Regions from separate parts of the Pseudoalteromonas sp. SWXJ133 genome, predicted to be linked through region 2. Evidence: predicted binding sites of a transcription regulator. Region 2 holds the regulator's gene; the other holds the start of a gene.
The links. The regulator ArgR, encoded in region 2, controls arginine synthesis, uptake and breakdown. The targets are predictions, from matches to a motif close to ANTGAATANNTATTCANT.

Region 1: I6F40_RS13210 (arginase family protein) is a predicted target of ArgR. The motif match lies at 2,111-2,128, and genes of this name have one in related genera.

Annotation. Positions count from the first base shown of each region.
Region 1 covers NZ_JADYXJ010000017.1:80,408-85,109, forward strand. The annotation lists gene I6F40_RS13205 (transporter substrate-binding domain-containing protein) at 140-829, opposite strand; gene I6F40_RS13210 (arginase family protein) at 959-2,068, opposite strand; gene udp (uridine phosphorylase) at 2,532-3,287, shown strand; gene cdd (cytidine deaminase) at 3,355-4,281, opposite strand; gene ppc (phosphoenolpyruvate carboxylase) at 4,418-4,702, opposite strand, start outside.
Region 2 covers NZ_JADYXJ010000002.1:113,234-120,260, forward strand. The annotation lists gene rplU (50S ribosomal protein L21) at 1-312, opposite strand; gene ispB (octaprenyl diphosphate synthase) at 735-1,706, shown strand; gene mdh (malate dehydrogenase) at 1,793-2,725, opposite strand; gene argR (transcriptional regulator ArgR) at 2,951-3,418, shown strand; gene I6F40_RS02065 (Dyp-type peroxidase) at 3,435-4,334, opposite strand; gene I6F40_RS02070 (ABC transporter ATP-binding protein) at 4,383-5,432, opposite strand; gene I6F40_RS02075 (ABC transporter permease) at 5,433-7,027, opposite strand, start outside.

The DNA of each region.
Region 1 (4,702 bases), on a different contig from region 2:
AAAAAGTTAGTGCTTTTTTAAACAAAAAGCAGCTGGATTATAATCGGTTTTTAAAATGCGGCAATTTATATTTATAAAATATATTAAAGTAATTTAATTTCATGAGGTTACATTGATTAAACTGTTTTTTTTAAACTGTTTAATTGCCTTTAAAGGCGACTTTTAATTGAACAACTAAGGCCGGATCCATATTTATATTACAAGCAAAAAATAATGGAGATTGAGCTGTATTTAGATTTAGTAATGGCTCGAGTAGCTCAAGCCTTGGCTCAGTTTTTATTCGATAGCTAAATTGCTTTTTGCTAAGAACAACAAAATCAAGAATATCGTGACGAGTGCTTATAAGTTTATCTATTTTATCTAGGCTATCTATGAGTAATAAATGCTTATTCTCACTAAAGCCCCTTTCAAGCAAATAGTGATGACTAAAGTTATCACGCAGTACTGCTATTTTATATTTTTTAGCATCATTGAGAGTATTTAACTTTATACCTCTAGATTTTAGACCATAAATAGCAGAATCAAAGCTTTCCAGTTCGCCTACCCAGTTAAACTTACTTTCTCTATTAGGTAGTCGAACAATTGAAAATATACAGGTGTTTTTATCGCGTAGCGCTGCATTGTAAGATATGGCCCAACTATGCGCCAACATAGTGTATTTTATACCAGTGCCTTCTAGCGCTTTATGAACTTTATCGACAGAACGGCCAACGAGTTTATTATCTTCATTGAGATACTGAAAGTCCGGAAATACTTCCGTTACTATTGTGATTTCAGTTGCATCAACTTTAATACAGCTAATGAACAATAAAAAGATCAATAATTTCATTCAGCAAGGCCTCAACTAACTCATTATAAGTATTTAATAAATATAGCTGAGGCTTTATGAACTGCTAGTTTTTAGTCATGTAATGTACACTTATACGCTGATAGTGCTAGTATTTATAGCTCATACAGCTTACTTGTTCATCGCACTAATTAAAAAGGCTGAAATTTTAGCGCCTTCTCTAAGTGTCGTTTCAGAGCTTGATTGACCCACTAAAGAGCTGTCGGTAAAGGGCGCTATTTCCATCATATCAGCACCCGTAATCGGAAACTCATCCGCAATAGCTGATAAAATATCAAGCGCATGCTGAGGTGTTAAACCATTATGCTCTGGCGTACCTGTGGCAGATGCAAACTCGGCATCAAGCGCATCAATATCAAAGCTTACGTAAACTTCATCAACGTTATCGGCTTTTAGCTGTGCAATTGCATCAGCAGCAACGGCCGCTGCACCGCGCTCAATAATTTCATGTGCCCAGTGCTGTTTAACACCAAATGTACTTTCCCAATGCGCTTTTGGCTTACCACTTGAGCGTATACCAAACTGAATTAAATGATGCGGTGCCGGTAAAAATTCTAAAATATGTGTACACCACGAGCCAAAACATAAATCTATGCCTAAGCGCTCAACAAGTAAGTCGGTATGCGCGTCAAAGTGAATAATAGCGGTGCGTTTACCTTGCTCACGCTTTGCTTTTAAGTACGCTTTAGTAAGTGGGTAACTAATTGAGTGATCGCCACCAATACCAAATATGCCTTTATCTTTAAATGTTGCGTAAAAGCTGTCGCATACATCCTCTGTGATTGATAACGGACTTACGTAATAGTCGTTATCTTCATTACCGTATAGGGCTTTTTGGCAATTAGAAATGGTTGCATCATTTAGGTATTTATCATGAAGTAAATGTGGGATTACACGTACATCGCCTAAATCAAACGAGTGACACTGCGGTTGCTGATCAATTAAAGCTGAGCGCACAAACAGTGGCCCCCAGTTTGCACCGCGTAAAATACCACCGCCACAGTCTGAGCTAATACCTAACATAACGGCTTTATGTGGAGAATTTGGTAATTCATTTAAAGACTCGCGCCACAAATTATCAACGTTTTCAGTTTGTCCATAAAGTTTATTACGCAGTGCGGCTTTGCGCTCTTTTGCAGTATTTACTGTGTATACGCCATCACCCGGTGCGCACAAACAGTGCTCAACTTTGTTTTTAAATGCTTCAAATTGTGTGCTCATAATAAACTCCTTCGATTTTTATTCTGTACGTAGCTAATTACTTTTGATTAGTTATGCAAAATCACCAAAATCACCAAAAGTGCCTAAACTTCAAATAAATTCCACTTTGCTAAATAAGTCTGTGCCTAATATAAATAAACACGTTATCTTTTACGTGCTTAATACAAATTTAAGCCATTGAATTAATTTAATATTAATGAATATTTGCCATAAACTATTTAATTGTAGTTACGCGCTTGGTTGATACTTATTATGTCTGCTTGAACATGTCAACAGCACAACAAGGCTACTTGTATAAGCACTTGATTGAATATTCATAGTTGATGAATAAATCAAATTAGTTCTTAAAATTATTAAGACTTAATTGGAGGAGTTAAGATAAAACGGACAATCGTCCTGTACTTGATAAACGTTTCTAGCAATGATGCTAGATTGACACAATTTATTATAAAAAGGCTTAGCTATGGAAAAGGTATTTCACTTAGGACTATGTATTGACGATCTTAAAGGTGCAAAACTTGCGATTGTACCGGGCGATCCAGATCGTGCTGCACGCATTTCACAATTCCTAGACAACCCAACCTGCCTTGCTCAAACTCGTGAGTTTCATGTTTACTTAGGTCAACTAAACGGCCATTCGGTGGTTGTTTGTTCTACGGGTATTGGTGGTCCATCTACGTCGATTGCAGTAGAAGAATTAGCACAACTTGGCGTGCGTAAATTTTTACGTATTGGTACAACAGGTGCGATTCAGCCACATATCAACGAAGGCGAAATTTTAATTAGCCAAGCGTCTGTACGTTTAGACGGTGCAAGCCAGCATTTTGCTCCTCTTAGCTACCCTGCTGTGTCTGACTTTTATGCAACACAAGCTATGGTACAAGCATGTAAAAACTTAAATATCGATTTTCATATTGGTATTACTGCATCAAGCGATACATTTTATCCAGGACAAGAGCGTTACGATACGCATTCTGGTTACGTTCCTAAATCACTACAAGGTAGCTGCGAAGAGTGGCAAAAACTGGGCGTGATGAACTACGAAATGGAATCAGCAACATTATTTACTATGTGTGCAGCCCTTGGTTTACAAGCAGCATGTGTAGCAGGCGTACTTGTTAATCGTACTCGCCAAGAAATACCAAATGTTGACCATGGTGAAATTGAGCGTAAATCTGTAGCGGTAGTATTAGAAGCGGCTAAAGTATTACTTGATTAATATAGGTTCTATTAATTAATAAAACAATAAAGCACAGCTCTGGCTGTGCTTTATTGTTTTTGAAAGGTTATTTTAGCTGAGCGCTAATTACTTCTATTGCCGGTAGATTTTTAAAACTTGCAAGTACAGCACGTGCTACACCCGCTTGGTTTTCATGGCCTGCGGTTTCTAAAAGTGTAATACCTTTTACCGTCTGCTCATCAAAGCTAAGCCCTGCAATAAATAATTGGCTAAGTGCACTTTGCAGTGGCGACAAGCTTGGGCTGTACGCTGCGTTTTCTGCGTAACTTCCGTAAAAATCGCCATTTTCAAATGTACTAATTTTTACTGCACTAAAGTTTTTACTATAGGGTACGTATGCGTTTAATGCTGTACTTGCTAGTTTTTCATCTAGTTGAGCATTTGAAAATACTTGCTGGTGAGGCTCTGGATTAAACAAGCTAAACGCGTTACCTAAATCAGTCGGCCCAAACGAGTGCGGCAGTAATTCTGCCAATTTAAAGTGTTGCTCTGGCAATAAAATATCAAACTCTTTCGCATCTGCGAGTTCGTTCATAAACTGGCGGCAGTATCCACACGGTGCATCGCTAATCGCTATTTTAACTATTTTTTTGGCGCCGTTTAACCATGCGTTATTTATTGCTGATTGCTCTGCATGAACCACTAAACTCAATGCTTGATGATCAAACTCTACATTCGCACCAAAGTAAAAGTTTACCTCACCCTTTTCATCAAGTGCTTTAACAATTGCGCCTACATGAAAATCTGACACTGGCGCAACAGCATACTCAGAAGCCAAAGGTACTAAACCTTGTAATAATGCATCATCAGACACATTGAGTTGTGCGCATAACTGCTTAATATTATTAGAATTTAATATGCCACGTTGTGATTTTAATTGACTACGTAATGACGCTGTTTGCGCTACGTTTAATGTGATGTGCGAATTTGTAAGTGCTGTATCTTGCTGTACAGTAAAAGTTGCTGAAGCCATAACATTTTTTAATTATTCAATGGCTAAGTAGTTTAAAAGGTTAAGGTGTTAAATACCAGCCTATTTAACGCAAAAAAAGGGAGCACATCGCGTGCTCCCTTTTAATACCAATAGGTATACCTAACAAAATAACATGTTAGCCGGTATTACGCATACCTGCTGCAATACCTGTCATCGTGATCATTAATGCATTATCAATGTCACCTTCGTTGCGTTTTTCCTCTGAGCGAGCACGGCGTAAAAGCTCAACCTGTAGTAAGTTAAGTGGATCGGTGTACGGGTTACGTAAACTAATCGACTCCTTAATCCAAGGTTGTTCGGCTAATAGGCTTTTTTGCGGGCTAAGTGATTGCACTAAGCTAATGGCTTCTTGAAGCTCTTTACGAAGTGTTACACCCAGTGGTTTGTACATATCTTCCAC
Region 2 (7,027 bases):
TTAAGCGCTAATGCTAGTGATTTTAACTTCAGTGAACCATTGACGATGGCCCATTTGCTTACGAGAATGCTTACGGCGTCTAAATTTAACAACCTTAATCTTCTCACCGCGACCATGTGAAACAACCTCAGCTGTTATCTTGCCACCGTTTACGAACGGTACACCGATCTCGATTTTCTCACCATCAGCAACTAAAAGTACTGAATCAAATTCTACTGCCGCACCAGTTTCAACGTCTAATTTTTCAAGACGAATCGTTTGACCTTCAGTCACACGATGCTGTTTACCACCACTTTGGAAAACCGCGTACATAATTAACTCCGTCTGTGCACCCTCAAATCGGCGCAACTAAAATATTCTTCGATAGGGCGCGAAGTTTACGCTAACGCGAAATAACTAGCAAGCCTATTTTGTAATTAAAATGAATAAAAAGTAGCTGCTTTGAGAGCAATTCAATATTTACCCCATTTTATATTAATTAGCCCTTTTGCCAAGCGCTTTTTAACTCTTAGTCGAAATAAATTAATGTACTCAAATATGACCCTCACAGCTTAATATCTAAGCACACCATAAACTGTATATTGATTATCAATTAATCAGTTATCTTGGCTAATTCAGTCTAAATTAAGTACTTTAATAGTGTTTTTTCAATCAATCGTCACAAAATATCGAGCTAGTGCATTTTTTGTTGTACAATCTGCGCCGTTCACACATAAAAATTGGCTCGGAGATCAATGGATATAAAAGCTATCCAGGCGTTAATCGAAAGCGATATGAATGACGTCAATCAACTTATACATGCGCAAATGCGCTCAGATGTGGCGTTAGTTAATCAGCTTGGTTTATATATAGTTAGCAGTGGCGGCAAACGCGTTCGTCCAATGCTCGCGATTTTAGCAGCCAAAGCGCTCGGTTATCAGGGTAAAGATCACATAACACTTGCAACAATTGTTGAGTTTATTCATACAGCAACGCTATTGCATGATGATGTTGTAGATGAATCAAACTTACGACGTGGCACACCTACAGCAAATGCTGAATTTGGTAATGCTGCTAGCGTATTGGTTGGTGACTTTATTTACACTCGTTCATTTCAGCTTATGGTTGGCCTTGGAAAAATGCAGGTTATGCAAGTACTTGCCGATGCAACAAACATTATTGCTGAAGGTGAAGTATTGCAGTTAATGAACTGCAACGACCCAGATACGACCGAAGCCAGTTATATGCAGGTTATTTACTCTAAAACAGCTAAGTTGTTTGAAGCAGCGACAGGCCTTGCTGCCATTATTACTGAGCAAGACCAAACTACTCTCGATGCACTAAACCTATATGGTATGCATTTAGGTACTGCGTTTCAGCTAGTAGATGATGTACTCGATTACAATGCAGATGCTGAGCAGTTGGGTAAAAACATTGGTGATGATTTAGCTGAAGGCAAACCAACGCTTCCACTTATTTATGCTATGCAACATGGTAGCGAGCAGCAAACGCAGCTTATTCGTGATGCAATAGAGCACAGTAATGGTATGGAGCATTTAGAAGACATTCTATCGGCACTAAAGCAAACTAATGCGCTTGAATTTACAATGCAAAAAGCAGAGCTTGAAGCTGACAAAGCTATTGCGTGTTTAGACTTTTTAGCTGAGTCTGACTATAAGCAAGCACTCATAAGCCTTGCTCGTATTGCGGTTGACCGCGACCACTAGTTTTAACTAGTTACACAGTGTGAAATTAATTCTGAGCAATAAAAAAGCCTGCAAATGCAGGCTTTTTTGTTATTCTACTTTGGCTATTACGCCATGAAATCAACACCTTCTTTGATGTCTTTTTTCAGTGTTTCAAGCATGTCATTTTTTGCTTTTGTTTCAAATGCGCTTAGTTCGCCGTAAGAAAGAATTTCTTCTACGCCGTTTTTACCTAAACGTACTGGATGTGCAAAGTACTCTGCATCGCCATTTTCAACAGCAACGTAAGCGTAATCTACAACTTCTTCACCCTGTAGGCCTTTAACTAAAGACATACAAAAACGAGCTGCAGCAGCACCCATAGATAGCGTAGCTGAACCACCGCCTGCTTTAGCATTTACAACTTCAGTACCCGCATTTTGGATACGTGGAGTAAGTGCAGCAACTTCTTCATCAGTGAAAGAAACACCTTCAACTTGAGAAAGTAGAGGAAGAATAGTTGTGCCTGAGTGACCACCAATTACTGGTACTTTCACAGTTGCTACGTCTACGCCTTTAAGTTCAGCAACAAATGCTTCTGAACGAATAACGTCAAGCGTAGTAATACCGAATACGCGTTTAGCGTCGTAAGTACCTGCTTTTTTGAATACTTCAGCAACGATTGGAACTGTGCCATTTACTGGGTTAGTAATAATACCTACTAACGCTTTAGGACAGCTAGCAACAATGCCTTCTGCTAAAGTTTTGATGATGCCAGCATTTACATTAAATAAATCAGCACGATCCATACCTGGTTTACGTGGCATACCCGCTGGGATAAGAACGATGTCAGAGCCTTCAAGCGCTTTGTTTAATTCGTCTGCGCCAAAGCCTGCTACTTTAACATCTGTTGGGATGTGAGAAAGGTCAACCGCAACACCTGGTACTACTGGTGCAACATCATAAAGTGATAATTCAGAGCCAGCTGGTAAGCCTGTTTTTAATAATAAAGACAACGCTTGGCCGATACCGCCTGCAGCACCTAATACAGCAACTTTCATTGGAATTCTCCGTAATTTGAGGTAGGAAACATTTGTGGCTCTTAAGATAATGAAATTAGCGACTAAAAACAAATTTATCCTGTCTATTTCAAGTATATTTTCGACCATAGTCGTAAACTTTTGTGATTTAACGCATCAAACTGGCAAGTTAACTAAACAACTGCTGCATAATTATTCATTTTTGTGTAGAATTTGCGGCATAAATAACAAAAACGAATAAAGACTATGCAACCACAAGATAAACAAGAAGCACTGGTAAAAGCATTTAAATCACTATTAAAAGAAGAAAATTTTGGCTCTCAAGGCGAAATAGTTGATGCATTAAAAGATCAAGGCTTTGACAATATAAGCCAAAGTAAAGTATCGCGCATGCTAAGTAAATTTGGTGCTGTACGCACACGTAACGCCAAACAAGAAATGGTTTACTGCTTACCAGCTGAAATGGGTGTACCTACGGCTAAAAGCCCATTACGCCAATTAGTAATCGACATTATGCACAACGAAATGATGATCATTATTCGTACCAGTCCTGGTGCAGCACAATTAATAGCACGATTATTAGATTCATTAGGTAAAGCAGATGGCGTACTAGGCACAATTGCAGGCGACGATACTATTTTTATCGCCCCAGCTAAAATATCTGAAATAGACGTAACACTTGAACGTGTTCGCATTTTATTTGATACGGTTTAATAACTAAATTAGTAAACTAAATCTGTTTTAAAAACCCGACTGAAGGTGCAAAAAAAGCAGAACCCATATCGGCTTGAGTAAAATCAAGCCAGTGGTCGTAACAATCTCCTTCCCCTAAACGACTATTAAGTACTTTTTCAAATGCGGTGCCCGTACAAGCGCATGTAATTGATAACATTCCCTGCTCATACACATCGCCATAAGGCATGCTCTGATTTAATAGTAGCGGTTGCCCGTCTTCGTCTTTTAGCTCACTTCGCGAAGCATGGCTGGTTTCGATCGCGGGGGTAATTAGTGTGTTATCAAGGCGCGTACGCCCCATTATTTGTTCTTGCTCACTCAATGATAAGTGCTGCCACATAGTTAAGTCATGCTTATAACGTTGTACATGAATATAACTCCCCTGATCTTCAAAATTACCAGGGTTACTAATTAAAGCCGTAGCGCGTTTTTTTCTTCCATGCGCGGTGTCGCCACCATAAATAAAACCATTAAAATCACGACCATCTAAAAAGCGAAAGTTACGAATTTGCTCTACCAGCTCAACATCGGGGGCAAATAGTTTTAAAATTTGCAGCGCAAATAAATGGTTAACGTCTTCACGGTCAGAGCGAATTTGCACAAATAAATCGCACGGTTGTACGCTCATTTGGTGATCGCTGTGGTTTATATTAGGAAAGCTCTGTAATTCACTAGGAATGAACTCTGGGAGAATATGCGGCCAATACTGGGCGCCAATAGCAACCATACAAGAGAGCATTGATTCTGAAAATTGATCGCTAAACTCTTCTTCAATAGCGCTTACTTGTTTTAACTTTGCGCGAAGTGATTCATCTTGACCATCAAACACATTAAAAAATAAGTGCAAACCGTGTAAGTTTGCTTCAGCACAAATCCCTGATTGCGCTTGCGCCATTGTTATTCCTTAATTTTACAGATAAAAACACAGCGAATAACAAATTAATTACGATTCGAAAAAATTCACCGTGTGAGGTTTTATTTTTATTATAACCTGCTCATCATTTTCAAATGACTGGCCATATTGTGCAGCAACTTCAATTTCTTGTTCATCAATAACAACCGAATAAACATACGCAGAACCAATAAAGCGACGACTTATGATTGTAGCTCGCTTGCTGAACTTGTCACTCTGGTTATCTACCACTAATTCTATTTGATGAGGGCGCACATATATAAGCCCTACGCTTACGCTATGCTTATTTTCAACATAGGACTCGACTAAACCAAATGGTGTTCTGTATTCAGTTGCTGTTAACACTTCTGCGTTCAAGTATATGCCTTGACCCAGAAATTCTGCAACCTCCTTTGAACATGGCGCTGCAAAAAGCTGCTCAGGCGTGCCTTGTTGCTCAATTTTACCGCGATGCATAATGGCAAGTGTATCTGAAAAGGCAAACGCCTCTTCTTTTGAGTGTGTAACAAATACAGCAGATACTTGAGTTGCCTTAATAATTCGACGTATATCGGCAATTAATTCAAAGCGTACTTGTGTGTCGATATTTGAAAAAGGTTCATCAAGTAGCAATAAACTAGGCTTATAAGCTAATGCACGAGCAATAGCTACGCGTTGTTGTTGACCACCCGATAACTGATGCGGGAACCTGTCAGCACAGCCAATTAAATGTACCAGCTTAAGCATTTCATCAACGCGTTGCTGCTTTTGAGCTTTACTCATTTTACTAAGCCCGAATGCGATATTATTTGCTACCGTTAAATGCGGAAACAATGCATAATCTTGAAACATCATGCCGATGTTACGGTGCTCAGGCGAGACAAACGATTGCTCATCACTCACTAATTTACCGTCTATAAAAATAGACCCTTGCTTAGCTTCAATTAAACCTGCAATCGCTTTTAACGTGGTCGTTTTGCCGCACCCACTCGCTCCGAGTAGACAAACAATTTCATCTTTACCCACTGTTAAATCTAAATCGTGAATAACCTTTGTACCGTTATAGTGATAGCTCACGCCTTGTAAAATTAAACTACTCATTTAACTACGCTGCTCCATAGAACGATTAATAAAATACAAAGGAATAAACCCAACAATAACAATAAATAATGCCGATATAGAAGCAAGCTCTAACTGCTCGTCACTCACATACTGAAATACATGAGTAGCTAAGCTTTCAAAATTAAACGGTCTGAGCAATAGCGCAGCTGGCAGTTCTTTCATACACTCAATAAATACCAATAACGCAGCAGTAAGTAATCCTCTTCGCAGTAAAGGTAGGTGCACTAAACGCAGCGTTTGCCCTTGGCTTTTACCCATTGATTGGCTTGCCATATCAAGTGATGGGCTAATACGTAAAAAACTCGACTCAATTGCTCCGTGTGCAATGGCGTAAAACCTAACAATATAAGCAATAATAATAGTAAGAATACTACCTGTAAGCAGCAAGCCAATATCTAAATTATACGGCTCGAGCGCTGTGTTGATGGTGTTCTCTAACAATGTAAGAGGTAACAAAACCGCAATAGCGAGTACTGTGCCAGGCAACGCATAGCCTGTGCTTGCTAAACGCCCGGGAATAAGCGGATACGTTTGCTTTGCCACACGCTGATAAAAAACGACAAAAATACTCAACGTAATCGTTATTAGGCTCACAACCCCAGCCACTTTTAAACTTTGCCAAGCGTAACTAAAAAACTCTACATTCCATGCTTTATCAAAGTAGGTAATGGCGTAATTTATAAGTACTGCAATAGGGATCACAAACGCGATAAGTAAAATAAAGCTGCAAAATGCCGTTGCGAGCCAAGCTGACTTTCCTTTTAATACATAGAGAGATTCGCTATTTACACTTGATTGGCGCTCAAATACCGCTTGGTTACGACGACTAAAGCGCTCTGCCATTAATGCTAAAAATAACAGTAATAACATCACACCCGATATTTTAGCTGCCGCTGTAAGTGAGTAATAACCAAACCACGTATCGTATACGGCAGTTGTTAATGTACTTACGGCAAAATAACTCACTGTTGCAAAGTCAGCCATGGTTTCCATACTTATAAGCGCAAGAGCCGCGACAATAGCCCCACGAGAGAGCACTAAGCTTACTTTAAAGAAACTTTGCCAAGGAGATAACCCCATTAACTGGCTAGCTTGTACTAATTTGAATGACTGCTCGCGAAGAGCCGTTTTAAAAATCAAAAATAAATACGGATAAAGCACCAAGGCAATCATAACTATGGCGCCGGGTAATGTACGTATATCAAAAAACCAATAGTCATTAGGCGTTTGCCAGCCAAACCATTCTCTCAGCGCTATTTGCACCGGGCCCGCATAATCTAATAAATCAGTGTATACATAGGCAATAATATAGGTGGGCATAGCAAGGGGCAGCATAAGTGCCCATTCAAACTGTTTTTTACCCGGGAAACTACAGTAAGCCGTTAGCCATCCAAGTGGCAAAGCTATGGCGCAGCTAAGGACGCAAACACCTAAAACAAGCAATACGGTATTGGTTATGTAATCCCAAAGCACGGTATCCCACAGGTGAGAAAACACCTCAGAGCTACCTTGTAGAGATTCAAAAAGAAGAAAAAACAACGGGGCCGATAGAATTAAGCCAGTCGACCACGCAA